Regions from separate parts of the Spirillospora sp. NPDC047279 genome, predicted to be linked through region 3. Evidence: predicted binding sites of a transcription regulator. Region 3 holds the regulator's gene; each other region holds the start of a gene.

Region 1 (10,385 bases), on a different contig from region 3:
CGCCGATGAGGTTCATCGAGCCGTCGGCCACGTGCGACGGGCCGTACAGGATCTGCTCGAGACTGCCGATCGTGCCCAGGTTGAGGCGCGTGCCGCGCGGCACGTCGCCGTGGTGGGCCTCGCTCCCCCAGTGGTTGCCGCGGCCGGGCGCCTCGGTCGAACGGGCGAACGGCGAGCCGACCATGACCGCGTCGGAGCCGCAGGCGAAGGCCTTGGCGATGTCGCCGCTGTTGGTCATGCCGCCGTCGGCGATGACGTGCACGTAGCGGCCGCCGGACTCGTCCATGTAGTCGCGGCGCGCGGCGGCCACGTCGGCGACCGCGGTGGCCATCGGCACGGCGACGCCGAGCACGGTGCGGCTGGTGTGGCCGGAACCGCCGCCGAAGCCCACCAGGACGCCGGCCGCGCCGGTGCGCATGAGGTGCAGGGCCGCGGTGTAGGTGGAGCAGCCGCCGACGATCACCGGCACGTCGAGGTCGTAGATGAACTGCTTGAGGTTGAGCGGCTCGGCCCGGCCGGACACGTGCTCGGCCGACACGGTGGTGCCGCGGATCACGAACAGGTCCACCCCGGCGTCTATCACGGCCTTGTGGAACTGGGCGGTGCGCTGCGGCGACAGGCGCGCGGCGACCGTCACGCCGGCCGCGCGGATCTCCCCGATCCGGCGGCCGATCAGCTCTTCCTTGATCGGCTCGGTGTAGATCTCCTGGAGCCGGTGGGTGGCGCGGGCGTCGTCCAGCGAGGCGATCTCGGCCAGCAGGGGCTCGGGGTTCTCGTACCGGGTCCACAGGCCCTCGAGGTCGAGCACGCCGAGCCCGCCGAGGTTGCCGATGGCGATCGCGGTGGCCGGGCTGACCACGCTGTCCATGGGGGCGACCACCAGCGGCATCTCGAACCGGTAGGCGTCGATCTGCCAGGCGACGCTGACCTCCTCCGGGTCGCGCGTCCGGCGGGACGGCACGATGCCGATGTCGTCGAAGGCATACGCCCGGCGACCGCTCTTGCCCCGGCCGATCTCCACCTCAGCAGCCACTGTTGGTGCTCCCTCTCAAAGCTCCGCCGTGATCACCCGATGCGGTGATCACGGCGGGAAATGCCGATGTCCTCAGGTTACCGGCCCTGATAGTTGGGGGCTTCGACGGTCATCTGGATGTCGTGCGGGTGGCTCTCGCGCAGCCCGGCCGCGCTGATCCGCATGAGCTGCCCGCGCTCCTGGAGCTCGGCGATCGTGCGCGCCCCGGCGTACCACATCGACTGGTGCAGGCCGCCGATGAGCTGGTGCGCGACGTTGGCCAGCGGGCCGCGGTAGGGCACCTGGCCCTCGACGCCCTCGGGGATGAGCTTCTCCTCGGAGCTGACGTCGGCCTGCGCGTAGCGGTCCTTGGAGTAGGAGGCGCCGCGCTCGCGGTTGCGCATGGCGCCCAGCGAGCCCATGCCGCGGTACGACTTGTACTGCTTGCCATGGACGAAGATCAGCTCGCCCGGGGACTCCTCGACGCCCGCCAGCAGGCTGCCCAGCATCACGGTCTCGGCCCCGGCCACGATCGCCTTGGCGATGTCGCCGGAGTACTGGAGGCCGCCGTCGCCGATCACCGGCACCCCGGCCTCCTTGGCGGCGCGGGCCGCCTCGAAGATCGCGGTGATCTGCGGGACGCCGACGCCCGCGACCACGCGGGTGGTGCAGATGGAGCCCGGCCCCACGCCGACCTTGACCCCGTCGGCCCCGGCCTCGGCCAGCGCCTTCGCCCCGGCGTAGGTGGCCACGTTGCCGCCCACCACCTCGACGCGCGAGTTGGCCTTGATCTTGGCGACGGTGTCGGCGACGCCCTTGGAGTGGCCGTGCGCGGTGTCGACGATGATCACGTCCGTGCCGGCCTCGATCAGCGCCTGGGCGCGGCGCACCGCGTCCTCGCCGACGCCCACCGCGGCGGCGACCAGCAGGCGGCCGTCCGCGTCCTTGGTGGAGTCGGGGTACTGCTCGCTCTTGGTGAAGTCCTTGACCGTGATGAGCCCGCGCAGCCGGCCCTCGCCGTCGACCAGCGGCAGCTTCTCGATCTTGTTGGTGGCCAGCAGCTCGAACGCCGCGTCCCGGGACACGTCCACCGGGGCGGTGATCAGCGGCATCGGCGTCATGACCTCGCGCACCGGGCGCGCGTGGTCGGTCTCGAAGCGCATGTCGCGGTTGGTGACGATGCCCACCAGCACGCCGCGGACGTCGGTGACCGGGACGCCGGAGATGCGGTAGCGCGCGCACAGTTCCTCGACGTCGGCCAGCGTCGCGTCGGGCAGGCAGGTCACCGGATTGGTGATCATCCCGGCCTCGGAGCGCTTGACCCGGTCGGCCTCGGCCGCCTGCTCCTCGATCGACATGTTGCGGTGCAGCACGCCGATGCCGCCCTGGCGGGCCATGGCGATGGCGGTGCGCGACTCGGTGACGGTGTCCATGGCGGCCGAGACCAGGGGCATGCGCAGCGAGATGTTGCGGGTCAGCCGGGTGCCGGTGTCGGCCTCCCCCGGCTGCAGGTCGGAGTAGCCCGGCAGCAGCAGCACATCGTCAAAGGTCAGACCCTGAGGGAGGAACTTCGCGGACTCGGCTGCGGGGTTCATGACGACCTTCCCGGTAGTGGTGGCGGCAGCGTGCTCGTGCTGGACGGCGCCGGCTCGGTGACGGCGGTCCAGCGCCAGGTCACAGGTGCCAGGTCACAGCGGCCTCTTCCCATGGTAGGGCGTGGGACGCCTCCGGGACGGCCGGTTACGGGCGCGAGGAGCGTGGTGTTGATGACACCCGGTAACGCCCGGGACGACCGCCGGATTCCGGCTCCGGGCGCCGGCGTAAAGAAACCTCCTCCTGGACATGACGGATCGGCATGGACACCCGGCCGTTCGCGGCCGGACGAGACAGGGGGTGCACCTGGCGGGCCATGGCGCAGTAGCGTGGGGGTGTGCACGACGATGCCCCGCTCGACCCGTTCGCCGGTGATCCCGAGGACCCGGCGGCCTCGCTCGGCGACCCCGGGGAGGACGTCGCTCCGCTCAGCGTGGCGGAGCGGGAGGACGTGCTGGCCGACCTCGCCGACCTGGAGGTCTTCAGGGCGCTCCTGGAGCCGCTGGGCGTGCGCGGCCTCACCGTCGACTGCGGGGACTGCGGCAAGCTGCACTACATCGACTGGGACCTCCTGCACGGCAACCTGCGCCATCTGCTCGACCAGGGCCTGCCCCGGGTGCACGAGCCCGCGCTGGCGCCCGACCCGGTCGACTACGTGAGCTGGGAGTACGCGCGCGGCTACGTCGACGGCGTCATCGACAGCGAAGAGGGCCGCGAGGGCGAGTGACCGCCCCGGCCGGCGTTCCGGCCGACCCCCGCTCGAAGTGGTCCGGTTGGTGGCCCGGCTCCGAGCCCGGGGCCAACGGTCCGGGCTAGCGGTCCGGGCGGTAGCGGTCGATCCTGCTCTGGGCCTGCCGGCGGATCTCGTCGATCCGGCGCTGCGCCTCGGCCTGCCCGTCGTCCCCGGACTCGGGCCGCTGGGCCGGCCAGGTGGTGGGCGGCCGCCCCTGCCGCGGCGGTCTGGACGTGGGCAGCAGGCCGTCGAGCCGGTCCTTGAGGTCTTCGAGCTGGCGGATGGGGTCGGGCGCCGGGTCCCTGACCGCCGGACGTCCCGGGGCCGGTGCGGCCTTGCGGGGCGCGGGCGAGCCGCTCGGCTCCGGGCCGCCGGACTTGGTGTCGTCGGCCTCTGCCTGGTGCGTCTCGCCGGAGACCCCGGGCTTGACCGGCGCGGACGACGGCCGGTCGGCGCCGAGGCCGCCGCCCGCCGCGGCGACGCCGGTGCTGGCCAGCACCACGCCCGCGACTCCGAGGGCGAGGATCGTGCGGGGCGCGCGCCGCCGGGCGCCGCAGGACGCGGCCTCCACTCCTGCGTCCGCTGTAACGCCCGCTGTGACGCCCGCTGTGATGCCCGCGTCGAAGCCCGTGCCGACACCCGCTCCGGCGCCCGCGGCGACCTCCGCGTCGTCCTGGCCTCCGCACGGGGCGTCCTGGTCAAGGGAGTCGCCGGCCGCCTGCTCGCCCAGGTCGAGCCCGGGAGCCGCACCGGCGTTCACGTCCGCGACGAGCGCGCGCAGCAGTTGGACGGCGGGATCGGCGGCCATGCCGGGCGGGAGGGCCGCACCGGCGGCCGTGATGTCGTCAGCGGCGGCCTCAGCGGCGGAGGAGAGCGCAGCGCGGCGGGGCGCCAGCGCGTCGAAGGTCGCGTCGGTACGGCGTACGGCGTTGAGATCGCCGGCCTGGGTCACGTTCCCGGGCGCCGGGGCCGCATCGGTCACCGAAGGCTCGGCCGGATCCGGGGCGCCACGGCTCCGTTCCGTCAAGCGATCGACTCCTCTCTCGCCATCGCGCGCAGCCGGGCCAGAGCCCGGTGCTGCGCGACGCGTACCGCCCCCGCGGACATCCCCAGCACATTACCGGTCTCCTCCGCCGACAACCCCGCCACCACCCGCAGCAACACCAGCTCACGCTGGTGGTCGGGCAGCCGCGTCAGCAGGTCGCGGGCGCGCTGCGCCTCGATGTAGCGCACGACGGTCTCCTCGGGACCCGGCCGGTCGTCCGGCCCGTCCGGGAGGTCCTCGGTCGGCACCGCGGCCCGCACCGCGCTGCGCAGCGCGTCGGCGATCTTGTGCGCGGCGATGCCGAAGACGAACGACGCGAACGGACGGCCCATGTCGCGGTAGCGCGGCAGCGCGGACAACACCGCGATGCACACCTCCTGCGCCACGTCGTCGGCGATGTGGTACTGCCCGGACACCCGGCCGAGCCGGGCGCGGCAGTAGCGGACGACCATCGGGCGCACCTGCCCGATGAGCATCTCGATGGCCCCCGGATCGCCCTGCACGGCAAGGCTCGTCAGTTCTTTGAGATCGTTTTCGTCGGCTTTCGCCGTACGCAGGACGCGCCACCCGCGTTCGACATCGGGAGCGGTCGGAGGGGCCTTCCCCCCCGAGGGCTCGGTAGCGCGCGCGGTCGTGGTCCCGGCGAAAGCTCCCTCGGTCACGTAGAGCATGATGCCCAGCAGGCTCGGGCCTGTCTCCACTGTCCACGACAACGGAATGGTCACAGTGCGGGGACGACCCCGCCGATATCACGCAACGCGGTCATCCGGTCGCGTGCAGTGTCACAGATATTCCACGGGGCACCCTATTTACCGACAAACAACTCACGAAGCCAGAAACCCCACCGGCAACGTCAAGCCACACAAACGTCGAGGGCCCCCACCCGAACGGTGGGGGCCCTCGTCAGATCGTTCAGCGAACGTGCACGATCGTGCCCGGCCGAGCCGCCCGGCCGGACCCGATCACGCGCGAACGGGCCGGGCCGGCGGCCTGATCAGTGGCCGTGACCGTGGCCGTGACCGCCGCCGGCGCCCTCCTCGGGCTCCTCCGGCTTTTCGACCACGAGCGCCTCGGTCGTGAGCAGCATGCCCGCGATCGACGCGGCGTTGGTGACGGCCGAACGGGTCACCTTGACCGGGTCGATGACGCCCTGGGCGACCAGGTCGCCGTACTCGCCGGTCGCGGCGTTGAAGCCGTGGCCGACCTTGAGCTCCTGCACCTTGGAGACGACGACGTAGCCCTCCTGGCCCGCGTTCTCCGAGATCCAGCGCAGCGGCTCGACCAGCGCGCGGCGCAGGGCCTCGGCACCGGTGGCCTCGTCGCCGGCGAGGCCGAGGGCGTCGAAGCCCTCCTTGGCCACGTGCACCAGCGCGCTGCCGCCGCCGGACACGATGCCCTCCTCGATGGCCGCGCGGGTCGCCGAGATGGCGTCCTCGAGGCGGTGCTTCTTCTCCTTCAGCTCCACCTCGGTGGCCGCGCCGACGCGCAGCACGCAGACGCCGCCGGCCAGCTTGGCCAGGCGCTCCTGCAGCTTCTCGCGGTCCCAGTCGGAGTCGCTGTTCTCGATCTCGACCTTGATCTGGTTGACCCGGGCGTTGATCTCGTCCTGCGAACCCTCACCGTCGACGACCGTGGTCGCGTCCTTGGTGACGGTGATCCGGCGGGCGCGGCCGAGGTCCTCCAGGCCGATGGAGTCGAGCTTGAGGCCGATGGCGTCGCTGACGACCTGGCCACCGGTCAGGGTGGCGATGTCGCCGAGCATGGCCTTGCGGCGGTCGCCGAAGCCGGGGGCCTTGACCGCGACCGAGGTGAACGTGCCGCGGATCTTGTTGGCGACCAGCAGCGCCAGGGCCTCGCCCTCGACGTCCTCGGCGATGACCAGCAGCGGCTTCTTGGTCTGGGCGACCTTCTCCGCCAGCGGCAGGAACTCCTGCACGTTGGAGATCTTGCCGTCCACGATCAGCACGTAGGCGTCGTCGAGGACGGCCTCCATGCGCTCGGGGTCGGTCACCATGTGCGGCGACAGGTAGCCCTTGTCGAACTGCAGGCCCTCGGTGAACTCCAGCTCCAGGCCGAAGGTGTGGGCCTCCTCGACGGTGATGACACCGTCCTTGCCGACCTTCTCGAACGCCTCGGCGATCAGCTCGCCGATCTTGGCGTCCTGCGCGGAGATCGTCGCGACACCGGCGATGTCGCTCTTCTCCTCGACCTCGCGCGCGGTCTTGAGCAGCTGGTCGGAGACATACTGCGCCGCCGCGTCCATGCCCCGCTTGAGGCTCAGCGGCGAGGCGCCGGCGGCCACGTTGCGCAGGCCCTCGCGGACCAGCGCCTGCGCCAGGACGGTCGCGGTGGTGGTGCCGTCACCGGCGATGTCGTTGGTCTTGGTCGCCACCTCCTTGGCGAGCTGGGCCCCGAGGTTCTCGTACGGGTCCTCCAGCTCCACCTCGCGGGCGATGGTGACGCCGTCGTTGGTGATGGTCGGCGCGCCGAACTTCTTGTCGATGACCACGTTGCGGCCGCGCGGGCCGATGGTCACCTTGACGGCGTCCGCGAGAGCGTTGACGCCGCGCTCAAGAGCCCGGCGAGCGTCCTCGTCGAATTCCAGGATCTTCGCCATACGGATAACTCCCTAAACTCCGTGTACGGCAGGCACTGACGCGAGCGCCCCGGACCCACCCCTCGCTCGGGCGGATCCGGGGCGTTGCATCACGTCTCGGTGATTACTTCTCGACGATCGCGAGCACGTCGCGGGCCGAGAGCACGAGGTACTCCTCGTTGTTGTACTTGACCTCGGTGCCCCCGTACTTGCTGTAGAGCACGATGTCGCCGACGCTCACGTCGAGCGGCACGCGCTCGCCCTTGTCGTCGACGCGTCCCGGGCCGACCGCAAGGACGGTGCCCTCCTGGGGCTTCTCCTTGGCGGTGTCGGGAATGACCAGGCCCGACGCGGTGGTGGTCTCGGCCTCGAGCGGCTGGACCACGATGCGGTCCTCAAGCGGCTTGAGAGCAACCTTGGTGGCGGTCGTCACGATCTGACCTCCCCTTCGTGGTGTCCTCGGCCGACCTCGGCGAGGCCGGCCGCACATATGGCAGAAGAGGCGACCCTGGACCGGCCTGTCGTCGCGGGTGCCAGACCGACCTTGTCGCTGTGTTGGCACTCTCAGAGGGAGAGTGCCAGTCATGGAGACTATGCAATGCCCGGTAACCCGTCAACACGAACACGGTCAAGCCCGGCGCCGTCCTCCGGAGTTCATCCCGGCGCTACCGTCCACCTTATGGACCTCGCGGCGTTCTCGGCCCTTCTCACCCCTTCCGGCCAGGCGATACTCGCCGAGGCCTCGGAATCCGACCTGAGCGAGAACGCCCTCCTGGCCACCGCGTCCCGGTTGCGCCGGGACCACCCCGCCGACCTCGTCGCGGCCGCCCTCACCCAGCTGCGCCTGCGGGAACGGGCCCGTGCCAAGTTCGGCGACGACGCCGCCCGCATGTACTTCACGCCCGCGGGCCTCGAACAGTCCACCCGGGCCTCCGTGGCCGCGTACCGCGCCGGCCGCTTCACCGCCCCGGACCGGCACGGGGGCGCCGCGGGTGGAACCGGCCCCGGGGGCGGCGCCGGCGACGGCTCAGATCGCGGCTCAGGTGGCGCGGCGGGGGCCGGGGTCCTGGAGCTGGGGTGCGGGATCGGCGGCGACCTCGTCGCGCGGGGGCGGGCGAGGATCCCGGGCGTGGGCGTGGAGCTCGATCCGCTGACGGCGGCGGTGGCGCGGGCGAACGTCGAGGCGTTCGGGCTGGGCGATCTGGTGTCCGTACGGGAGGGGGACGCGACGCGGCAGGACCCGGGCGGGTACGGGGCGGTGTTCGCCGACCCGGGGCGGCGGACGGGGCGCGGGCGGGTCTTCGACCCCCGCGCCTACCAGCCGCCGCTCGACACCGTGCTGGAGCTGGCCTCACGTGCGCCGGGAGCGTGCGTGAAGGTGGCGCCGGGCATCCCGCACGAGGCGGTCCCGGACGGCGCCGAGGCCGAGTGGATCTCGGTCGGCGGCGAGGTCAAGGAGGCCGCCCTGTGGCTGGGCGACCTCGCGGCCGGCGGTCCCGCGCCCGGCGGCACAAGGGCCCGCGGCGCCGGGGCCGGCGGCACGGGGACTGGCGGCACAGGGACCGGCGGCACGGCGACCGGCGTCCGCCGCCGCGCCACCCTCGTCACCGAGCCGGGCGGCGGCGCGGTGACGCTGACCCCCGAGGCGGGGCTCGGGGAGCCTGACGTGCGGGAGTGGGGGCGCTACCTCTACGAGCCGGACGGCGCCGTGATCCGGGCCCACCTGGTGGCGGAGGTCGCGGCGCGGGTGAACGGTGGCCTGGCGGACCCGCGGATCGCCTACGTCACCTCCGACGACCTGGTCCCGACGCCGTTCGCGGCGGCGTACGAGATCGAGGACGTGCTGGCGTTCTCGGTCAAGCGGCTCAAGGCCGAGCTCCGGCGCCGCGAGGTCGGCGTGCTCACCGTCAAGAAACGGGGCTCGGCGGTGGACGTCGACCGGCTCCGGCGCGATCTCGGTTTCGCCCGCAAGGCGCCGAAGGGCGCCGCGGAGATGACATTGGTGCTGACCCGAGTCGGCACGGCCCCGATCGTGCTCTTGACGCGCCCGGCAGGCCATAGAGCCCTTAATCAATCCCAATGATCTTCACGCGGCCAAGAAACGCCAAGCGGCCACGGGCGACGCGCCACGGCAGGGCAAATCCTGAGCCCTTTCCGGCATTGCGCCGACTATGGTTTGCGACCGACCGGCAAGGTCGCAGGAACGACGCCTCGAAACGGCATCACATGATCGGAAGACGGTGACGCGCCACCCAAAATGCCATGCGGGAATGGTCGGCCACCGGCGCGACGGCATCCTGATCGAGCGGTGCGCGGCCTGCCGGGCGGTCCTGATCGGCGAGTACGGGCTGGTCAAACTGGTGGAGACCCGCGGAAGCGCACCCCCGCGGGCCCTGTCCGGCGACGGGCTCGGCGCACGGCACCATGAGGGACGCCGCCGCCGGAACTAAGCAGATCGCCCGAATCGCCGCACTCGTTATGATCGCCCACTTTCGGTGCCACTCGGGAAAGAAGTGCAATCCACAGAACTCGTAATGTTCCCTGCTCCCTCTTATAAGCACTCTGAAGAAGCACTACAGTTGGGCCTTCACGATTCAATGCCGAGCGCTATTTCATCGCGTCGGCACACGAAGGAGCATCGGGTGGAAACGAATCACAACTTCCTGCAGACGGGGGGTCAACCGGTCTCGGACCGGATGCGGGAGTTGCTCGCCCGTGCGGCGCAGGACCACGTCTATGAACAGCGCTCACAGGGTCAGGTCCTGGATGAGATACGCCAGCGACTGGAAGGCATGGAGTGGCTCCTCCGCGAGGTTCGCGAGCGGGAGCTCAACGGGCTGACGGGGCAGCTCGACAGCGTGCGCGGTCAGGTGGACGAGCTGTCCAGCAAGCCGCCGGAATGGGCCGAGGGTCTTGCCGAGCACATCGAGGCGGTGGGCGAGCGGGTCAAGCCCGTCGCCGAGTTGCCGGCGCTCTGGGCGGACGTCGGCGTCGTCGCCGAGAACGTCGATGAGGGGCTCTCCCGCCTGCAGGCGGTACTGGACTCCGCACAGAACATCACCGACGTCACCCAGCAGGCGTCGCAGCGGATGGAGGAGATGACCAAGCGCCTGGACAAGCTCCAGGGCAGCATGGAGGCGGCCTCCGTCCGGTTCAACCGGCTGGACAAGTCACTGGCCGAGCTGGGGCACCGGGCCGAGAAGCTCGAACACTCGATCAACGGGGTCACCACGCGGGTGGACCAGTCGCTGGCCGAGATGGCCGAGCGGGTGGACCAGGGGCTTGAGGCGGTCAACGGCCGGGTCGAGGGCGTCGGCGGCCGGCTGGACGGGCTGGACGGACGGCTGGACGGGCTCGATGGGCGACTCGAGGGCGTGTCGGGCAAGCTCAACGGGCTGGACGGACG
Region 2 (10,385 bases), on a different contig from region 3:
CTTCGAGCGTCTCCAGCACCGCGCGCGGGTCGTCCTCGACCATCGTCTGCCGGTAGCCGACCCCGCCCGCCTCGACCACCGCGGCGGTGAGCATGAAGCTGTTGGAGTCCCAGATCTGCCCGGGCGCCAGATCGGTGCCGGGTTCGCGCAGCTCGCTGCCGGTGGAGAGCACGACGACGCGCGGCTTGGGCCGTACGGGCACGCGGGCCTTGCCGACCGCGGCGAGCATGCCGAGCTGGGTCGCGCCGAGCCGGACGTCGGGCCCGACGACGATCTGCCCGGCGACCACGTCCTCCCCGGCACGCCGGATGTAGTGGCCGGACGGCGCCGGGCGGCTGATCCGGACCGTGGCCGCGCCGCCGTCGGTCCATTCGACCGGGATGACCGCGTCGGCGCCCGCGGGCATCGGCGCGCCGGTCATGATGCGCGCGACCAGTCCCGGCCGGATCGCGCTCACGCCGGAGTCGCCCGCCGCGATGTCACCGATGACGGGCAGCACGGCCGGGTCGTTCTCGGAGGCGCCCGCGACGTCCTCGGCCACCACCGCGTACCCGTCCATCGCGGAGTTGTCGAACGGCGGCAGCGCCACCGGCGCCGCCACCGGCTCGGCCAGCACGCCGCCCGCCGCCTCCAGCAACGCCAGGTCCAGCGGCGCCAGCACCGGCACGTTCGCCAGGATGTCCGTCAGATGCTCGTCGACCGTCCTCATGCCGTCCTCCCCCGAGCCGGCCGCCCGGCCCATCGCCGTCACGCACGCCCACGACCCCGCGCACCTCGCCCGGGCCGCACCTCTCGCGGGCCGTGCCTGCGCGGGTCGTGCCTGCCCGGGTCGTGCCTGCGCGGGCTACGTGCCTTCGTTCTGGCGGACGAACTCGCGCAGCCAGGGCATGAACTCGGACGCCAGGTCCTCGCGTTCGGAGGCGAACTGCACGACCGTGCGCAGGTACTCCAGCTTGTTGCCGGTGTCGTAGCGGCGGCCGCGGAACTTCACGCCGTAGACGCCTCCGCCCTGCTCGGCGGGCATGTCGGCGAGCGTGCGCAGCGCGTCGGTCAGCTGGATCTCGCCGCCGCGGCCGGGCGGGGTCTTCTCCAGGACGTCGAACACCGCCGGGTCGCAGACGTACCGGCCGATGATGATCCAGTTGCTCGGGGCCTCCTCGACCGACGGCTTCTCGACGAGGTCGGTGATGCGGACGACGTCGGACTCGTCGGTCGCCTCGATGGCCGCGCAGCCGTACGCCGACACCTGGTCGGGCTCGACCTCCATCAGCGCCACGACGCTGCCGCCGTGCTTCTGCCGCACCTCGATCATCCGGGTGAGCAGCTGGTCGCGGGCGTCGATCATGTCGTCGCCGAGCAGCACCGCGAACGGCTCGTCGCCCACGTGCTGGCGGGCGCAGTGCACCGCGTGCCCGAGGCCGCGCGGCTCGCCCTGCCGGACGTAGTGCATGATCGCCAGGTCGCTGGACTCGCGCACGGCGGCCAGGCGGTCGTCGTCGCCCTTGGCGCGCAGGGCGTCCTCCAGTTCGTACGCCCGGTCGAAGTGGTCCTCGATGGACCGCTTGCTGCGCCCAGTGATCATCAGAACGTCGGTGAGGCCGGCCGCGACCGCCTCCTCGACGACGTACTGGATCGCAGGTTTGTCGACGATGGGCAGCATTTCCTTGGGGGTCGCCTTGGTGGCGGGCAAGAATCGGGTACCGAGACCGGCCGCCGGGACGACAGCCTTGAGTACAGGTGCGAAGTCGGCCATGCAGAGACCCTAGCCACCGAGAGCGAGCAAAACGTGCACCACCCTGAGAGGGAGGCTGAAATCTCCATAAGAAACTCGGCGAAACCCGCCGGTGACCGGTCAGGGCCCGAGAACGGCGGCGACGTACGTGACGCCAAACGCGAGTTGAGGCGGTCGTCGCTCGAAGCGCGAGCACAAATGCCGGAGGACGAACGCGCCGCCGCGGCCCGTTCCATGCGTGATGCCCTGTTTTCCGTTCCCGAACTGGAAATGGGCGGAACGATCGCCGCGTACGTCTCGTTCGGCACCGAGCCGGACACCCGCGCGCTGGTCTTCGGATTGTGGAAGCGCGGCGGGTACGTGCTGCTGCCCAAGCTGCTGCCGGACGGTGATCTCGACTGGGCGTCCTACGAGGGCCCGGACTCGCTCGTCCCGGGGCCGAGGGGCCTGATGGAGCCGAGCGAGCCGCCGCGCGGGCCGGCGGCGGTGGCCAGCGCGGACGTGGTCCTGGTCCCGGCGCTGGCGATCGACCGCGGCACCGGGCTGCGGCTGGGCCGCGGCGGCGGTTCCTACGACCGCGCGCTGGCCAGGGTGGGCCCGGCGATCCTCACGGTCGGGCTGGTGTACGACGCGGAACTGGTGGACGCGGTGCCGGGCGAGCCGCACGACCAGCGGGTGCGCGCCGCCGTCACCCCGGGCGGGGGCCTCCTCCGCTTCTCCTGACCCGCCACGCGGTCTCCCCTGACCGGCTGCTCAGGGCCCGGTCGGCTTCCCCAGGGCTGCCGCGCAGCTTCTCCAGGGCTGCCGCGCAGCTTCTCCAGGGCTGCCGCGCAGCTTCTCCAGGGCTGCCGCGCAGCTTCTCCTGGGCGGCGGCTCGGCCTCCCCTGGCGGCCGATACCCCACCTGGGCGGCTGCTCCCGGCGGGCCGGTCGGCAATACGCTGGGCCAGGACATGATCGCGACTGACCCCGGGCCGCCCGCCCGGTGGCGGCCGCGTGCTGGACACAGGACGCTGGAGGTTCGAGATGGCGGCTCCGTGGCGGATCCTCTCCCTGCCCCCGCTGGACGAAAGCCTGGTGCGCGGGCTGTTCGCGGGGCTGGGCGATCAGGCGGAGATCACGTTCCCGGCGTCGCGCGACCGGGACGGGCTTCTCGCCGCCCTGCCGGACGCCGAACTGGTCATCGGTGACTTCACCGGGCGGCTGGCGCTGGACGCCGACGCCGTGGCCGCCGCGCCGAAGCTCGCCTTCGTCCAGCAGCCGTCGGTCGGCACCGACAGCCTCGACCTGGACGCGCTGGCCGCCGCCGGGGTGCCGGTCGCGAACGCCGCCGGGTTCAACGCCCGGGCCGTCGCCGAGTGGGCGGTCGGCGCCGCGTTCGCCCTCTGCCGCAACCTCGTCTGGGGCGACCGGCAGGTCCGCGAGGGCAAGTGGCCGCAGATGGAGCAGCTGTCCCGGAGCCCGCGGGAGATCCACACGCAGCGTGTCGGGATCGTGGGGTACGGGCCGATCGGCGAGGAGGCGGCCCGGCTCTTCGGCATCCTCGGCTGCCCGGTGTCGTACTGGTCGCGCCGGCGCCGCCCGGAGGCCGCCGCCACCTACCGCGAGTTCGACGACCTGCTGGCCACGTCCGACATCCTGGTGATCGCGATCCCGCTCACCGCCGAGACCACCGGCCTGCTGAACGCGGCGAAGCTGGCGCTGCTGCCGCCGAACGCGCTGCTGGTGAACGTGGGGCGCGGCGGGATCGCGCCGGACGCCGACGTCCTCGCGGCGCTCGAGTCGGGCACGCTGGCCGGGGCCGCCCTCGACGTCTTCGAGCAGGAGCCGCCGCCCGCCGACCATCCGCTCCGCACGCACGAGAACGTCCTGGTCTCGCCGCACACGGCGGGCGGCAGCAACCAGTCCCAGATCAAGCTGGTGACGATGGTCCAGGAGAACGTGACGGCGGCGGTCTCGGGCCGTCCGGTGGCGAACGTGGTGAACGGCATCGATCCGCAGGTCAGGCGCCGCTGAGGCCGTCCGTCCCGGAAGTCCGCGCGGCACTGACGCAGGGGCATCGGTCAGTCGCAAATAGGTGATCCGTATACGAATCTGTAGGATCACTTAACGATCAGGCTTCCACGACCCCGAAGGGTGGGATGTGCATCTCGACGTCTGGCTACTCCTCGGGGCCTCACTCATACTCTGTGCAATCGTCGCGGTGCGCCTCTCGCATCAGGCGGGCCTGCCGAGCCTCCTGGCCTATATGGGCATCGGCCTGTTCATCGGCGAGTCCGGCCCGTTCCACATCCAGTTCGACAACGCCTACCTCGCCGAGACGCTCGGACTCGCCGCCCTCGTCCTGATCCTCGCCGAGGGCGGCATCACCACCAACTGGCGGCACGTCCGCCCGGCGGTGCCCGCCGCGCTCGCGGTGTCCACGATCGGCACGCTGATCAGCATCGTGGTGGTCGCGGTCGCCGCCAACTGGCTGATCGGGCTCGACTGGCAGCTGGCGTTCCTGCTGGCCGCCGTCCTGGCGCCGACCGACGCCGCCGCCGTGTTCTCGGTGTTGCGGCGGCTGCCCCTGCCCTCCCGGCTGAGCGGGCTGCTGGAGGCCGAGTCCGGGTTCAACGACGCCCCGGTCGTCATCCTCGTCGTCGCGCTCAGCGCCACCACGCACGGCGAGATGCCCAACCTGGCCGAGCTCGCCGCGATCATGGTCTACGAGCTGGCGGCGGGCGCGGTGGTCGGCCTGGCGATCGGCTGGCTCGGCGCGTACGCGCTGCGCCGGGTGGCGCTGCCCGCGTCCGGCCTCTACCCGATCGCGGTCCTGTCGCTGGCGGTCGGCTCGTACGGCGCCGCGGCGCTGCTGCACGCGAGCGGCTTCCTCGCCGTGTACGTGAGCGCCCTGATGCTGGGGAACGCGCGGTTGCCGCACCGGCCCGCCACCCGCGGATTCGCCGAGGGCATCGCCTGGCTGGCCCAGATCGGGCTGTTCGTGATGCTGGGCCTGCTGGCGTCCCCCAGCGAGCTGCCCCGGCAGATCGTGCCCGCCCTGGTGATCGGCTTCGTGCTGCTGCTGATCGCCCGCCCGGTGTCGGTGGTCCTGTCGACGATCCCGTTCCGGCTGTCCTGGGGGGAGAAGATCTTCGCCTCCTGGGCGGGGCTGCGCGGCGCGGTGCCGATCGTCCTCGCCACGATCCCCATGGTCGAGCAGGTGTCGGGGGCCGGTCGGCTCTTCTCGATCGTCTTCAACATCGTGGTCGTCTTCACCCTCCTCCAGGGCCCGACGTTGCCGCTGGTCGCGCGCTGGTGCCGGCTGCGCAGCGACGAGCAGGCCCGCGAACTGGACGTGGAGGCCGCCCCGCTGGAGGAGCTCCACGCCGACCTCCTGGAGATCAGGGTCCCGGCCGACTCCCGGCTCAACGGCGTCGAGATCTTCGAGCTCCGCCTGCCGGTCGGGGCGTCGATCACCCTGGTCGTCCGGGACGGCAGCAGCTTCGTCCCCGAGTCGACCACGGCGCTCCGCGCCGGCGACACCCTCCTGGTCGTCACGACCGCCGAGGTCCGCGAAGCCGCCGAACGCCGCCTCCGCGCCGTCAGCCGCCGAGGCAAGCTGGCCGGCTGGTTCGGCGAGACCGGCACCTGACGCCGCTCCGGGACGTGGCCTGGTGGCCCTACCCGGTCACGCGGGCGGGGCTCGGAAATACGCCCAGGGCGAATCGTGTTCCAGTGACGGGTACCATTTAGCAGTCGTTCTACAGGAGTGCCAGTCCCGGCACCGGGGCTGTGTCAGCGAGGAGGAACCGTGCCGACGTATCAGTACGTTTGCACCGAGTGCGGCGAACCTCTCGAGGTCGTTCAGAAGTTCAGCGACGACGCGCTGACCGAGTGCCCCACCTGCACCGGCAAGCTGCGCAAGGTCTTCTCCGCGGCGGGCATCATCTTCAAGGGCAGCGGCTTCTACCGCACCGACAGCCGCGGCTCGAGCAAGTCGTCGTCCACGGTCGGCGCGGGCAACGGCGCCGCCTCGTCCAACGGCGGATCCGGCGACAAGTCGGACTCGACGACGTCGTCCTCGTCGTCCTCGCCGTCTTCCTCCTCTTCGTCGGACTCCTCCGGCGGCGGGAGCGGCTCCTCGTCGTCGTCCGGCGGCGGGTCGAGCACCAAGGTCGCCTGAGCCGTCTAAGCCGACGAGCCCCAGGTCTCGAGGGTCATGGCCAAATCTCCGCCGGCCGGCGGGGTGTGGTCATGACCCTTTTCGGCGTTCCCGCGCGGCTCCGGCAGTGTGGCGCAGACGGCCTCCACCAGCGCGGCGTACGGCGTGCACTGGGCGACCAGGCCCGACCGCACGCGTTCCAGTGCGGCACGGTGCTCCAGTAGCAGCCATTCGTCGGCGCAGTGGGCCGCGAACTCCAGGACGACCGGCAGGAAGTCGGGCTCCTCACCCTCCCCCTGGCCCCATTCGGCCGCGCGGTAGAGATCGGCGAGCCGGGTGCGGGCCGCGAGCCGGTGCTCGGCGTCGAGCCCGGAGTGGTACGTCAGGTGGAGGCTCGTGCAGCGCCGCATCTCCATGTACTGCACCCCGAGGCGTACGGGCGTCGTCCCCTCGGCGTGGTCGAGGAAACCGGCGAGCGGGCGGGCCGCCGGACTCGGCGACAACTCCTCCACCACCGCGCGCAGCATCGGCCGGCGGTTGTAGAACCGCTGGTCAGGATAGGTGAGCAACAAAGCGGCAGCCCGCCACACCACGATGTCCACTTCTCCCCCGAACGCCGAAGTGACCGCGTGAGGTGATCGTTCCCGCCCGGGTGGGACGCTAAGCGGACGTAGCGCCACGTTCTTCCCGCCGCGGCTCTCCGACCAGGCGGCATGTTCGCTCCCCTCCTCACGGCCGAGCCGCGAGCGCCCTTCTACGCCACGGGGCGTAGCCGCGTGCGAGGAGTTCACTCGGAAGATGTAGCCGCGGTCACCACTCGAGCCCGACGCGCTCGCACCTCTCGCGCGGCGAACATCAGAGCATGCACGAAACCGGCCCGCGCCCCATCTCGAGCACCGCCCGCTCCACCTCCGCCCATGGGCTGGACCGGTTTCGAGATAGTACTTGACAACTCTCTAATCGAGAGACAACCTGAACCAGACACGACATATCTCGAAGTTTTCCACGATTGACGAAGACCTGGGAGAAGACCATGAGCGCACCGGGCCAGAGCCACGCTCCCCCCAAGGGACGGGCCTACCGATTGGCCGGCGTGATCGCCGGTAGACGTACCAAATGGGCGGTGCTCGCCCTCTGGATCGTGGCGCTCGCCGCGCTCGGCCCGCTGGCAGGCAAGCTCGGCGACGTCGAGAAGAACGACGCGGCCAGCTGGCTGCCCAAGAGCGCCGAGTCGACCCAGGTCGTCAAGCTCCAGGAGCAGTTCCGCGCGGACGAGACGATGCTCGCCGTCGTCGTCTACGAACGTTCCGGCGGCGCCGTCACCGCGGCCGACCAGGCCAAGGCCAAGGCGGACGCGGCGGCGTTCGGCAAGCTGCCCGGCGCGCAGGAGGTGCAGGGGCCGTTCACGTCCAAGGACGGCAAGGCGCTCCAGACTCTCGTGCCGCTGACGGACGAGGACGTCACCAAGGCCGTCGACGACGCTCGCGACCTGTCCAAGCGGGGCCCGCCCGGCCTGAACGCGCACGTCACCGGCCCCGCGGGCGGCGGCGCCGACATGTTCAAGGTCTTCGAGACGATCGACGGCTTCCTGCTGATGGCCGCCGGCATCGTCGTCATCGTCCTGCTGCTGATCATTTACCGCAGTCCCGTTCTCTGGTTCGTCCCCGTCCTCAGCGCCGTCTTCGCGCTCGGCCTGGCGCAGGCCGTCGTCTACCTGCTCGCCAAGAGCGGCGGCGTCACCGTGAACGGGCAGAGCGCCGGCATCCTCACCGTCCTGGTCTTCGGCGTCGCCACCGACTACGCGCTGCTGCTGGTGGCCCGCTACCGCGAAGAGCTGCACCGCCACGAGGACCGCCACGAGGCCATGGCGTACGCGCTGCACCGCGCCGGCCCGGCCATCATCGCCTCCGCCGCCACCGTCGCGGTCGGCCTGCTGTGCCTCCTGGTCGCCGACATGAACTCCACCAAGGGCATGGGCCCGGTCGCCGCGGCCGGCGTCCTCACCGCCCTGGCCTCCATGACCACCCTGCTGCCCGCCCTCCTCGTCATCTTCGGCCGCTGGATCTTCTGGCCGAAGCGCCCGCACTTCGAGGCCAAGTACCTCGACCCCGACGCGTACGACAAGGAGCACGGGATCTGGAGCCGGGTGGCCCGGCTCGTCAGCTCGCACCCCCGCGCCATCTGGGCCCTCACCTCGGTCGGCCTGGTCGCGATGACGTTCGGCCTCACCTCGCTGAAGGCCGACGGCCTCTCGGACGCGGGCCAGTTCGTCGACAAGCCCGACTCGATCGTCGGCGCCGAGGCCGTCGCCCGGCACTTCCCCGCCGGCTCCGGCGCCCCCGCCGTCGTGATCGCCAACGCGTCCGCGTCCGACGAGATCGCCCGCGCCGTCGCCGGCACGCCCGGGATCGCCGAGGTCGGCAAGCCCGCCACCGTGAACGGCCTCGTCCAGTACGAGGCGACCCTGGCGAACGCCGCCGACAGCAAGGCCGCACAGAACACCATCGACCGGCTCCGCGACAACGTCCACCGCGTCCCCGACGCGAACGCCAAGGTCGGCGGCCAGACGGCCACCAACCTCGACATCCAGCGCGCCTCGGTCCGCGACAACAAGGTCATCATCCCGATCGTCCTGGTCGTGGTCTTCCTCATCCTGGTGGCGCTGCTGCGGGCCCTGGTCGCGCCGCTGCTGATGATGGCCACCGTCGTGTTGTCGTTCCTGGCCTCACTGGGAGCCTGCGCGCTGATCTTCGATCACGTCTTCGGCTTCGAGGGCACGGACGCGGGATTCCCGCTGCTGGCGTTCATCTTCCTGGTCGCCCTGGGCGTCGACTACAACATCTTCCTCATGCACCGCGTCCGGGAGGAGTCGCAGACCCTCGGCACCCGCCGCGGCGTCCTGCGCGGCCTCACCGTCACCGGCGGCGTCATCACCTCGGCCGGGCTCGTCCTCGCCGCGACCTTCGCCGCCCTCGCCACCCTGCCGCTGGTCTCGATGGCCGAGATGGGCTTCGTGGTCGCGTTCGGCGTCCTGCTCGACACGATCATCGTCCGCTCGCTGCTCCTGCCGGCCCTGTCGTTCGACATCGGCCGCCGCATCTGGGCGCCGAGCCGCCTGGCCAAGGAGAAGCCCACCACCGCCCAGGAGCCGCCCAAGGTCCTCGACCCGGTCGGCTGATCCACCCCGGGGACCGGAGCGCTCACTCCAGACCCCCGGCCCGCAAGAAGGAAGGGGCCCGGCAACCTCCCGCCGGGCCCCTTCCCCATGCCCATCGGGTCCTTCCACTGCCTGGCGGGCCTTCCCCTCACCACCCGGTCTTCCGTCCGCAGTGGAGTTATCCACAGGTGCGAGGGGGGGCTCGCAGCGGCGGTGATCTGCTCGTTAATGTCAGCGGCATGACAACGCCTTCCGCACCCTCGGCCGAGATCGGCGTCATCGGCGGCTCCGGGTTCTACTCGTTCCTCGACGACATCGAGGAGGTGACGGTCGACACCCCGTACGGCCCGCCCAGCGACCCCATCGCCATCGGCGACCTCAACGGCCGCCGCGTCGCGTTCGTACCCCGGCACGGCCGCGACCACCGCTTCCCGCCGCACAAGATCCCCTACCGCGCCAACCTGTGGGCGCTGCGCTCCCTCGGCGTGCGCCAGGTCGTCGCCCCCAGCGCGGTCGGCTCGCTCACCCCCGGCTACGGCCCCGGCACCCTCGCCGTCCCCGACCAGTTCGTCGACCGCACCACGGCGCGCACGCAGACCTACTACGACGAGGCCGCCGCCATCCACGTCTCGATCGCCGACCCCTACTGCCCCACCGGCCGCGCCGTCGCCGTCGACACCGCCCGCCAGGCCGACTGGACACCGGTCGACGGCGGCACCCTCGTGGTCATCGAGGGGCCGCGCTTCTCCACCCGCGCCGAGTCGCACTGGTACGCGGCGCAGGGCTGGACGCTCGTCGGCATGACCGGCCACCCCGAAGCCGTCCTCGCCCGTGAGCTGGCCCTCTGCTACACCCCGCTCTGCCTCGTCACCGACCTCGACGCCGGCATCGAGGAGGGCGAGGGCGTCACGATGGAAGAGGTCTACCGCGTCTTCGGCGACAACATCGACCGCCTCCGCGCCGTCGTCTCCGACGTCATCACCGCGCTCCCCGCCGACCGCACCTGCCCCTGCCCCCGCACGCTGGACGGCATGAAGCTCCCGATCGAGCTCCCCTGATGAAGGCCCGCTTAGCCCGCCGGCGCCGCCCGCTCGCAGCCGCCCTGGCCGCGGCCGCGACGGGCCTGGCGCTCCTCGCCCTCCGTCCCGCCCCGCCCCCGTCCGTCACCGTGATCGCCGCCGCCCGGGACCTCCCGGGTGGCGCCGCCCTCCGCCCGGGCGACGTCCGCGCCCTCGCCCTGCCCACCGCCCTGGTCCCCGACGGCGCCCTCCGCTCCCCCGCCACCGGCCGCGTCCTCACCGGCCCCGTCCGCCGCGGCGAACCGCTCACCGACGCCCGCCTGCTCGGCCCCGG
Region 3 (10,385 bases):
CACCCCCGACATCACGCCGCTGGATTTACGCTCGCCGTCACCGCTGCTCGGCGCACGATTCGACGGCTCAGCCGGGCGGCCAGTTGAGGCCACGGCCGCCCAGGACGTGGGCGTGGACGTGGAACACCGTCTGGCCCGCCTGGGCCCCGGTGTTGAAGACGACGCGGTAGCCGGTGCCGTCGATGCCCTCGCCGGCGGCCACCTGCCCGGCCTCCCGCAGCAGCTCGGCCAGCAGCTCGGCGTCGGCGGCGGCCAGCGCGGCCACGTTGGGGTGGTGGTCGCGCGGGATCACCAGGACGTGGGTGGGCGCCTGCGGGTTGATGTCGCGGAACGCGACCGTCCGGTCACTCTCGCGTACGATCTTCGCGGGCACGTCACCCGAGACGATCTTGCAGAACAGGCAGTCCGTCACGCTGTCTCCTCCCGTCGGCGCCGGCCGCGGAAAATGTTACCGAGGCCGGTACCGGCGGATCCTACAGAGGGTTTTCGGCCCGTAGCCTGCGGACTCCCGCTCGGGGTAAGGTCTCGCTGATCAACCTGACGGTCGTTCGGCTCCCACAGGGCGCCGCCGACTCGTTAAAGTTGCGACTCAGGCGTTCCCCCCGGGCCGAAGCTCCCTGCGCCACCAGGTCTCGACCGGTCGGGCACGTCCATCCACGCCGTACCGAAGGTGACCATCCGATCGGGTGGCCGGGGGACGGCAAAGGCGGCGGATAGGTGACCGAGGCAAGACAAGAGATGCCCTTTCGTAAACCGGACGAGGAGGGTACGCGTCCCACAGACGTGACCGAGACCCTCGTGGCCAGGGGCACTACCGGGGCCGTGGCCGTCGCCTGGGACGCCGACCAGGCGGTGACCGCCCTCTACAGTGCCAACTACCGCTCGCTGGTGCGTCTGGCCGCGATGCTCGTACGGGACTCCGGGACGGCCGAAGAGGTCGTCCAGGACGCCTTCGTGGCCATGCACGGCGGATGGCGCCGCCTGCGCGACCCCGACAAGGCTCTCTCGTACCTGCGTCAGTCGGTGGTCAACAGGTCACGATCGGTGTTGCGGCACCGCGCCGTCGTGGAGAAGTACGCCCCCAAGGGGCTGCCGGACGCGCCGAGCGCAGAGGCCGGGGCCATCGGCGAGCTCGAACGCTCAGCCGTCGTCGACGCCCTGCACACGCTCCCGAACCGTCAGCGGGAGGCCCTGGTCCTGCGCTACTACGCCGATCTGTCCGAAGCCGAGATCGCCCACGCCATGGGCATCAGTCGAGGCGCCGTCAAGAGTCATACGGCGCGCGGCATGGCCGCGCTTCGTAACGTCCTGGAGCAATTCTCATGACCGATCCCCACGAAGAGCACGGTGAGATCCTGCGCCGTGCCCTCAACGCGGAGGCGGACACGGTCACCCCATCCACCGACGGTCTGGACCGCATCCGGGCCCGGATCGAGGAGCGCCGCCTACGGCGCTTCGGATGGGCTTGGTTCACCGCGAGTTGGGCTCGCCCCGTACTGGCCGTCGGGGCGGCCGTCGCCATCGCGGGCATCGGAGTGTCCGCACCCCAGACGGTCAACCTGTTCACGTCGCCGGCCGGCCACAACGGCCCCTCGTCGAGCGACGACAACGGCGCCGCCGGCACCGGCGCCAACGGCCAGGTGCCGTCGAACGGCTCGCACAGCCAGGGATCCCCGCCTCCCTCTGAGAACGGTCCCGCGGATCCGTCCGCTTCCCCGACGATCCCGAACGCGTCCTCCACGATCGCCTGCCAGGCCCCCGGCGAGCCCGCGCCGGCTCCGTCCGCCGCGGGGACGCCGTCCCCCGGCAGCTCCCCGGCGACCCCGCCGGCCGTCACCTGCACGACGCCGGCGCCGCCGCCGACCACCGCGGTGACCAAACAGCCGGAGCCTCCGGTGACACCGCCGACCAGCCAGGACCCGGAGCCGACCGTCACCCCGACGGAGACCGCCTCCGAGCAGTCGTCCACGAGCGACTCGTCCGGCCAGACCCCCTAGCCGCACCTCCCAGGGCGGCGCCGTCATCGGCCCTTGACGGCGCCGCCGCCCGCTGAGGCGGCCCGTCAGGCAGCCGCGGGCCCTTCAGCCGGCCATCGCCCTATGGGCGGCCGTGGACGCCTCTCAGGCGGCGCTGGGCGGCCGCCCGCTCACCAGCGCGAGGTGGCCGCCAGCAGGACGGCCGCGGCGGCGACTCCGGCCGTCGAGGTGCGCAGGACGGTCGGGCCCAGCCGCGCCGGGCGTCCGCCCGCGGCCGTGAAGCGGTCCATCTCCTCGTCGCTGATGCCGCCCTCCGGCCCGACCACGAGGATGATCTCCCCCGTCCCGGCGGGCGTGAACGTGCTGAGCCGCGCCTCGGCCTCCTCGTGCAGGACGAGGGCGGCGGAGGCGGCCGCGAGGCGTTCGGCGACCCGCTCGGTGGAGGCGAGGCCGGCGACCTCGGGCAGCCACGGGCGGCGGGCCTGCTTGGCGGCCTCGCGGGCGGTGGAACGCCAGCGGCCCAGGGCCTTCTCGCGGCGTTCGGGCTTCCACTGGGTGACGCACCGGGCGGCCTGCCAGGGGACGATCTCGTCCACGCCGACCTCCGTCATCGTCTCGACGGCCAGCTCGCCCCGGTCGCCCTTGGGCAGGGCCTGGACGACCACCAGGCGGGGCTCGGGGCGCGGGTGGTGCTCGCGGGTGAGCACGTCCAGGGTCAGCGAGACCTTGTCGGCGGCGGTGACCACGCACCGGGCGAGCAGGCCGGCGCCGTCGGTCAGGTCGACCCGCTCGCCGGGGCGGATCCGGCGGACGGTCGCGGCGTGACGGCCCTCGGCGCCGTCCAGGACGACGCTGGCGCCCTCCAGGCGGTCGGGCTCGGCCAGGAACACCGGCGGGCTCATGCCCCTCCTCACGAACGAAACCCGCCGCGACCGGAGGGGTCTCCGGTCACGACGGGAGGTCGCCGTCACGGCCCTGGTGATAGGCCCGCACGGCTTCGCTTCAATGCTGGTTGAACACGTCCCGCAGGCGCGAGAAGACACCGCGCTGGCCCGGCGCGAACTTGCCCGGGGGGCGCTCCTCGCCGCGCAGCTCGGCCAGCCGGCGCAGCAGGTCCTCCTGCTCCTCGTCGAGCTTGTTGGGCGTCTCCACGTTGACGTGGATCATCAGGTCGCCGCGGCCGCTCTCGTTGAGGTGCCGGACGCCGCGCCCGTAGAGGGTGATCACCTGGCCGGATTGCGTGCCCGGCTTGATGTCGACCTCCTCGGCGCCGTCGAGCGTCTCGATCGTGACGTTGGTGCCGAGAGCGGCGGCGGTCATCGGGATCTCGACCGTGCAGTGCAGGTCGTCGCCCTCCCGCTCGAAGATCTGGTGCGGCTTCTCGACGATCTCCAGGAACAGGTCGCCGGGCGGGCCGCCGCCGGGGCCGACCTCGCCCTCGCCCGCCAGCTGGATGTGGATGCCGTTCTCCACGCCCGCGGGGATCTTGACCTTGACCGTGCGGCGGGTCCGCACCCGGCCGTCGCCCGAGCACTCCGGGCACGGCGTGCGGATCACGCTGCCGTAGCCGCCGCACTGCGGGCACGGGCGGGACGTCATGACCTGGCCCAGGAACGAGCGCTGCACCTGCTGGACCTCACCGCGGCCGTGACAGGTGTCACAGGTGTCGGGGTGGGTGCCGGGCGCGCAGCCCGAGCCCGTGCAGCTCGTGCAGACCACGGCGGTGTCGATCGACAGCTCGCGCGTGGTGCCGAACGCGGTCTCCTGAAGGTCGAGCTCGACCCTGAGCGTCGCGTTGCGGCCGCGGCGCGCGCGGCTGCGCGGCCCGCGCGAGGTCGCGGTGCCGAAGAAGGCGTCCATGATGTCGCTGAACGGGAACCCGGCGCCGCCGAAGCCGCCGGCGCCCGCCCCGCCGCCGGGCGCGAACGGGTCGGCGCCCAGGTCGTACATCTCGCGCTTCTTGGGGTCGGAGAGCACCTCGTAGGCCTGGGTGATCTCCTTGAACTTCTCCTGCGTCTCCGGGTCCGGGTTGACGTCAGGATGCAGTTCGCGCGCGAGCCTGCGGTACGCCTTCTTGATCTCGTCCGCGCTCGCGTCGCGGCGGACCCCTAGGGTCGCGTAGTAGTCGTTGGCCACTTACGAACCCGCCAGGATCTGTCCGACGTAGCGTGCCACTGCCCGTACCGCTCCCATCGTGCTGGGGTAGTCCATGCGCGTCGGCCCGAGCACTCCCAGCCGGGCCAACGTCTGATCGCCGACTCCGTAGTCGGCTGCGACGACGGAGGTGGACCGGAGCCCCTCGTCGGGGTTCTCGGTGCCGATGCGCACCGTAAGAGTAGAGGAATCACCGGTTTCCCCGAGCAACCGCATGAGGACGACCTGTTCTTCCAGAGCCTCCAGGACGTCGCGCAGGCTCTTGGAGAAGTCCACCGCCGCCAGGTTGGCCGCCCCCGCGAAGACGATCTTCTCTTCGTGCCGGTCGACGAGCGTCTCCAGCAGCACCGACAACACCGCGGCCGCGATCGGCCGGTCGTCGGCCGCGACCTTCTCCGGCAGGTCGGCCACCGCGTGCGGCACCTCGCCGAGCCCGCATCCGTCCAGGCACGTGTTGAGCAACGCCCGCAGGTGCCCGATCGATTCCTCCGACACCTCGCCGTAGGTCTCGATGACGCGCTGCTCGACCCGCCCGGTGTTGGTGATCAGGACGAGGAGCAGGCGGCGCGAGGCGACCGGCACGAGCTCGACGTGCCGGACCGACGACCTGGTCAGCGACGGGTACTGGACGACGGCCACCTGCCGGGTCAGCTGGGCCAGCAGGCGGACGGTCCGGGTCACGACGTCGTCGAGGTCGTAGGCGCCGTTGAGGAACGTCTCGATGGCGCGGCGCTCGGCCGACGAGAGCGGCTTGACCGTCGACAGCCGGTCGACGAACAGCCGGTAGCCCTTGTCGGTCGGGATGCGCCCGGCGCTGGTGTGCGGCTGGGCGATGTAGCCCTGCTCCTCCAGGACGGCCATGTCGTTGCGGATGGTCGCCGAGGACACGCCGAGGTTGTGGCTCTCCACCAGGGTCTTGGAACCGACCGGCTCATTGGTGGAGACGTAGTCCTCGACTATGGCGCGCAGGACCTCGAGCTTGCGGTCGTCGAGCACCTGGTCACCTCCTTCGCCCCCGTCGTCGCCGCTTCCGAGTGCCTCCGTACTGGCACTCCATACTTCCGAGTGCCAAGTGTACGGCCCGGAGGGCGCCCTCAGGAGGGTGCCACCGAGCCCTCCAGTCACTAGAGTGCCGATCCGTGCAGAGCAAGGACTATGGCGACGACGTTCTCGCGGGTGACTGGCGGCGGCCCCGCAAGGGACAGATCCCCGAGATCCCGGCCGAGATCGACCTGGTGGTCGAGGATCCCGGCAGCGGCTTCTGCGGAGCGGTCGTCTCCTGCGACAAGTTCGGCGTGACCCTCGAGGACCGTTTCGGCAAGCGGCGGGTCTTCCCGCTCACCAAGGCGGGCTTCCTGATCGACGGCAGGCCGGTGACGCTGGTGCGGCCGACGGCGGTGCCGAGGGGGCCCGCCCGGTCGGCCTCCGGCTCGATCGCGGTCCAGGGGCTGCGCGCGCAGGTCGCCAAGGAGAGCCGGATCTACGTCGAGGGCCTGCACGACGCCGAGCTGGTGGAGAAGATCTGGGGCCACGACCTGCGGGTCGAGGGCGTCGTCGTGGAGTACCTGGAGGGCGTGGACGACCTCCCGGCCATCGTCGCGGAGTTCGAGCCGGGCCCCGAGCGCCGGCTGGGCGTCCTGGTCGACCACCTCGTCGAGGGCTCCAAGGAGAGCCGCATCGCCGCCCAGGTCTCGTCCCCGTACGTCCTGATCACCGGGCATCCGTTCATCGACATCTGGGAGGCCGTCAAACCCGAGGCGGCCGGGATTCACCACTGGCCTCAGGTGCCGCGCGGCGTACCCTGGAAGGAGGGGGTGCTCACCGCACTGGGCTGGGGAGACAACGTGGGCGCGGCATGGAAGCGGATCCTCGGGTCGGTGGGCACCTACACCGACCTGGAACCCGAGCTCCTGGGCCGCGTCGAAGAACTGATCGACTTTGTGACGAGCCCCCCGCGGTAGGCAAGGCCACCCCCATCTGAGGAGCAGGCGATGTCGTACGGGCCTCCGGAGCAGCCGGACCACGGACAGCAGAAGCAACCGGATCAGGGACAGCAACAGCACGACTACGGGCAGGGACCGCAGGCGTACGGCCAGCAGCCCGACCAGCAGCAGCCGGGCCACGACCAGACGCCCGGATACGGGCAGGACCAGTCCGGTTACGGGCAGCCGGGCTACGGGCAGCCGGGCTACGGCCAGCAGGGTCACGAGCAGCAGGCCTACGGCCAGCAGGGGTACGAGCAGCAGCAGGGCTACGGGCAGCAGCCCGGATATGGCCAGCAGGCGCCCTACGGGCAGCAGACGCAGCCGGGTTACGGCGGCCCGGGCTACGGCCAGACGCCGGGCTACGACCAGGGGCAGGCGTACGGCTACGGCGGCCAGGTGCAGCCCTACGGGCAGCCGGCCGCCTACGGGGCACCGACCTCCGACGACCGGACCTGGGGGCTGCTGTGCCACCTGGGCCAGTTCCTGCTCGGCTTCGTCGCCCCGCTGATCGTCTTCCTGGTGAAGAAGGACGAGTCCCCGTTCCTGCGCCATCACGGCTCGCAGGGCCTCAACTTCGCGATCACGCAGCTGGTCTACCTGATCATCAACTTCATCCTGATCTTCGTGATCATCGGGATCTTCCTGTTGATCGCGCAGGGCATCGCCCAGATCGTCTTCCTGGTCATGGCGGCGATCGCGGCCAACCGCGGCGAGTACTACCGCTTCCCGGCGTTCATGGCCTGGCCGATGATCAAGTAGCCGCGGCCGGCCTCAGGTGAGGTCGCGGACGACTGCGTCCGCCAGCAGGCGGCCGCGCAGCGTGAGGACGGCGCGGCCGCGCTCGTACGGCTCCGGCTCGACGAGGCCGTCGGCGATCGCGCGGCGTACGGCCGTGCCGTCCAGCAGCTCGGCCGGGCAGCCCGTGGCCAGCCGCAGCTCCAGCATGATCCGTTCGATCGCGCGGTCGCCGGCGTCGAGGATCTCACGGGCGTGCGCGGGCGTGACGCCCTCGGCCAGCCGCGACGCGTAGGCGGCCGGGTGCTTGACGTTCCACCAGCGGGTGCCGCCGACGTGGCTGTGCGCGCCGGGGCCGACGCCCCACCAGTCGGCGCCGGTCCAGTAGAGGAGGTTGTGGCGGCAGGCCGCCGCGTCGTCCGCCGCCCAGTTGGAGATCTCGTACCAGCGCAGGCCGTGCGCGCTCAGCAGCTCGTCGGCCAGCAGGTAGCGGTCGGCCATGGCGTCGTCGTCGGGGGTCGCGAGCTCGCCGCGCCGCACCTGGCCGGCCAGCCGGGTGCCCTCCTCGACGATCAGCGCGTACGCCGAGACGTGGTCGGGACCGGCGGCCAGCGCGGCCTCCAGCGAGGCCCGCCAGTCGTCGTCGCCCTCCCCCGGCGTGCCGTAGATCAGGTCCAGGTTGACGTGCTCGAACCCGGCCTCCCGCGCCCACCGCACCACCTGCGGCACCCGGCCGGGCGTGTGCGTGCGGTCCAGGACCGCCAGGACGTGCTCGCGCGCGCTCTGCATGCCGAACGAGACGCGCGTGAACCCGACCTCGCGCAGCTTGCCCAGGTAGGCCTCGTCGACGGACTCGGGGTTGGCCTCGGTGGTGACCTCGGCCCCCGGCGCCAGCCCGAACTCCGCGTCGATCGCCGCCAGGACGCGTCCCAGGTCGTCGGGTGACAGGAGCGTCGGCGTGCCGCCGCCCACGAACACGGTCTCCACCGGCAGGTCGGTGCCGCCGAGCACGCGCCGCGCCATCCGCACCTCGCGGATCGCGGTCTCGGCGTAGGACTCCCGGCTCGCGCCCGGGCCCAGCTCGGTCGCCGTGTAGGTGTTGAAGTCGCAGTAGCCGCAGCGCGTCACGCAGAACGGCACGTGCACGTAGAAGGCGAACGGCCGGCCGGGGCCGCCCAGGCCCGTCAGGGCGCTGCCGGGCAGGCTTCCGTCGGCCGGTACGGGGTCGCCGTCGGGCAGGGTCGCGGGCACCCCTCAAGTCTGCCCTCCCCCGCGCCCTGCTCGGACCGTCCACGACGGCGCGGCGCCGGCCGTGACCGCGGGACGGCGGGCTCAGATGATCTTGGTCAGGAGGGCGCGGAGCTCGTCCAGGCCGGGCCGGGTGAGCCGGCCGGCGAGGTCGTCGTGGATGCCGTCGTTGATCGCGCGGGCCCGCGCCAGGATGTCGCGCCCCCGCGCGGTGCAGCGCAGGACGTGCTCGCGCCGGTCGTCGGGGTTGCGCTCGCGCTCGATGTGGCCGGCGGCCTGCAGGGTGTCGAACGAGCCGACGATCGCGGGCCCGCTGACCCCCATCTCCCGCGCCACCTGCTGCTGCGAGCACGGCTCGAGGGCGGCGATGGCGGACAGGACGCCGAAGTCGCGGGGCTCGATGCCCAGCCCGCGCATCGCGTCGGTGCCCCGGTCGCGCAGGTGGAAGTGGGTGGCGGCGAGCAGGTAGCCGGTGCTCGAGGTCAGCGAGCGCGGCGGGTCGGCGGACGGCGGCAGCAGCCCGGCGAGCAGCTCGTTGAGCCGCTCGTGCTCGGCCCGCGTGAGCCTGGCCACCAGCACGGCCTCGCCCCGGTCGGCGGCGCCCCTCAGCCTGTCGAGCGTCGCGGCGGACTCCGCCGTCGGCGTGATCCGGTACGAGCGCCGGTCGCCGGGGTCACGCTCGCGGCGGACCAGCCCGGCGGCCTCCATGCCGTCGACCAGCTTGACCATGATCGTCCGATTGACCCCGAGCAGCTCGCCCAGCTCCCGCTGCGAGACCGGCCCGCGTTCGTGCAGGACCGAGAGGGCGCCCAGCTCGCGGGGCATCCGGCCGTCCGGCATGGCCTGCTCGGCGCAACCGCGGGCGCGCTTGAACGCGCGCGCGAGCAGATAGCCGACGTAGTCGGCGATCGCCGGCGCGGGCGGGGCGGACCCGGCGAGCCGGTCAACGGCCGGGCGGTCGTCGGCGGGACGGTCATCGGTGTTCACGGTGCGCACATGTTAGCAAACCCGTTTGATAGATAAGTAGATGGATCGTTAAGAGGGTTGACGATTAACAGAGATGACTTTAGCGTGAGGCATCTCCTCTGAAAGGGGGCCGTGATGGCCCGCAAGTGGTGGACTCTCGTGGCGGTCGTCGTCGGCGTGTTCATGCTGCTGCTGGACGTGACGATCGTGAACGTCGCCCTTCCCGACATCCAGAACTCGTTCGACGCCTCGCTCGCCGACCTGCAGTGGGTACTGGACGCCTACGCGCTGGCCCTGGCCGCCGGGCTCCTCACCGCGGGCACCCTGGCCGACCGCCTGGGCCGCCGGAGGCTCTTCGCCGCCGGCACCGCGATCTTCACGGCCGGGTCCCTGCTGTGCGGGACGGCCACCGGCCCGATGTTCCTCAACCTGGCGCGGGCCGGGCAGGGCATCGGCGGGGCGATCATGTTCGCGACCTCGCTGGCGCTGCTGAGCAACGCGTTCCGCGGCAAGGACCGCGGCGTCGCGTTCGGCGTCTTCGGCGCGGTCACCGGCATCGCGGTGGCGGTCGGCCCGGTGCTCGGCGGCGTGATCACCACCGGGCTGTCCTGGCGCTGGATCTTCCTGGTCAACATCCCGATCGGCATCGGCGCCGTCCTGGTCACGCTGCTCAAGGTGGACGAGTCGCGCGACCCGAACGCGGCCCGGACCGACTGGGCCGGCCTGGTCACGTTCACCGGCGGCCTCGCCGCCCTGGTCTACGGCCTGATCGAGAGCGCCGAGGGCTGGACCGAGCCGCGCACCGTCATCAGCCTGTCGGCCGCCGCGGTGCTGCTGGTCGCGTTCGGGATCGCCGAGGCCGTGCAGCGCCGCCCGATGCTGGACTTCGCCCTGCTCCGCAAGCCCACGTTCACCGGCGGTCTGATCGCGGCGTTCGGCATCTCCGCGTCGCTGTTCTCGCTGCTCACCTATGTCGTGCTCTACCTCCAGGTGCAGCTGGGCCACTCGGCGATGGAGACCGGGCTGCGCACGCTCTTCCTGACCGGCGCGATCTTCCTGACCGCCGGCATCGCCGGCCGCCTCACCACCGTGGTGCCGGTACGGGCGATGATCTCGCTCGGCTTCCTGCTGATCGGCATCGGCCTGCTACTGATGCGCGGCCTGACCCCGGCGTCCGACTGGACGCACCTGATCCCCGGTCTCGTCCTGGCCGGGATCGGCGCCGGGCTGGTGAACGTGCCGCTGGCCTCCACCGCCGTCGGCGTGGTCGAGCCGGCCCGTTCCGGGATGGCCTCGGGCATCAACACCACGTTCCGCCAGG

What was found. Region 3 encodes HrcA, which represses chaperone genes, less so after heat shock. Its sites were predicted from a motif close to TTGGCACTCTCNNNNNGAGAGTGCCAA; they were not measured.
Region 1: a site for HrcA is predicted at 7,535-7,561, ahead of groES (co-chaperone GroES). Genes of this name have one in related genera too.
Region 2: a site for HrcA is predicted at 5,463-5,489, ahead of ABZ810_RS35355 (FmdB family zinc ribbon protein). Genes of this name have one in related genera too.

The regions. Positions count from the first base shown of each region.
Region 1 covers NZ_JBEYUA010000021.1:73,467-83,851, reverse strand. The annotation lists gene ABZ810_RS39675 (GuaB3 family IMP dehydrogenase-related protein) at 1-1,021, opposite strand, end outside; gene guaB (IMP dehydrogenase) at 1,111-2,607, opposite strand; gene ABZ810_RS39665 (DUF5319 domain-containing protein) at 2,943-3,332, shown strand; gene ABZ810_RS39660 (hypothetical protein) at 3,418-4,365, opposite strand; gene ABZ810_RS39655 (sigma-70 family RNA polymerase sigma factor) at 4,362-4,940, opposite strand; gene groL (chaperonin GroEL) at 5,378-7,000, opposite strand; gene groES (co-chaperone GroES) at 7,104-7,415, opposite strand; gene ABZ810_RS39640 (SAM-dependent methyltransferase) at 7,659-9,062, shown strand; gene ABZ810_RS39635 (zf-TFIIB domain-containing protein) at 9,151-9,429, shown strand; gene ABZ810_RS39630 (hypothetical protein) at 9,772-10,385, shown strand, end outside.
Region 2 covers NZ_JBEYUA010000016.1:218,949-229,333, reverse strand. The annotation lists gene glp (gephyrin-like molybdotransferase Glp) at 1-709, opposite strand, end outside; gene galU (UTP--glucose-1-phosphate uridylyltransferase GalU) at 845-1,753, opposite strand; gene ABZ810_RS35370 (5-formyltetrahydrofolate cyclo-ligase) at 1,898-2,455, shown strand; gene ABZ810_RS35365 (NAD(P)-dependent oxidoreductase) at 2,758-3,747, shown strand; gene ABZ810_RS35360 (potassium/proton antiporter) at 3,875-5,365, shown strand; gene ABZ810_RS35355 (FmdB family zinc ribbon protein) at 5,525-5,896, shown strand; gene narJ (nitrate reductase molybdenum cofactor assembly chaperone) at 5,902-6,477, opposite strand; gene ABZ810_RS35345 (MMPL family transporter) at 6,909-9,053, shown strand; gene ABZ810_RS35340 (S-methyl-5'-thioadenosine phosphorylase) at 9,272-10,090, shown strand; gene ABZ810_RS35335 (RcpC/CpaB family pilus assembly protein) at 10,090-10,385, shown strand, end outside.
Region 3 covers NZ_JBEYUA010000004.1:598,918-609,302, reverse strand. The annotation lists gene ABZ810_RS13430 (histidine triad nucleotide-binding protein) at 68-412, opposite strand; gene ABZ810_RS13425 (SigE family RNA polymerase sigma factor) at 784-1,326, shown strand; gene ABZ810_RS13420 (hypothetical protein) at 1,323-1,997, shown strand; gene ABZ810_RS13415 (16S rRNA (uracil(1498)-N(3))-methyltransferase) at 2,147-2,878, opposite strand; gene dnaJ (molecular chaperone DnaJ) at 2,979-4,112, opposite strand; gene hrcA (heat-inducible transcriptional repressor HrcA) at 4,113-5,126, opposite strand; gene ABZ810_RS13400 (DUF3097 domain-containing protein) at 5,270-6,091, shown strand; gene ABZ810_RS13395 (DUF4870 domain-containing protein) at 6,122-6,874, shown strand; gene hemW (radical SAM family heme chaperone HemW) at 6,887-8,101, opposite strand; gene ABZ810_RS13385 (MarR family transcriptional regulator) at 8,183-9,085, opposite strand; gene ABZ810_RS13380 (MFS transporter) at 9,200-10,385, shown strand, end outside.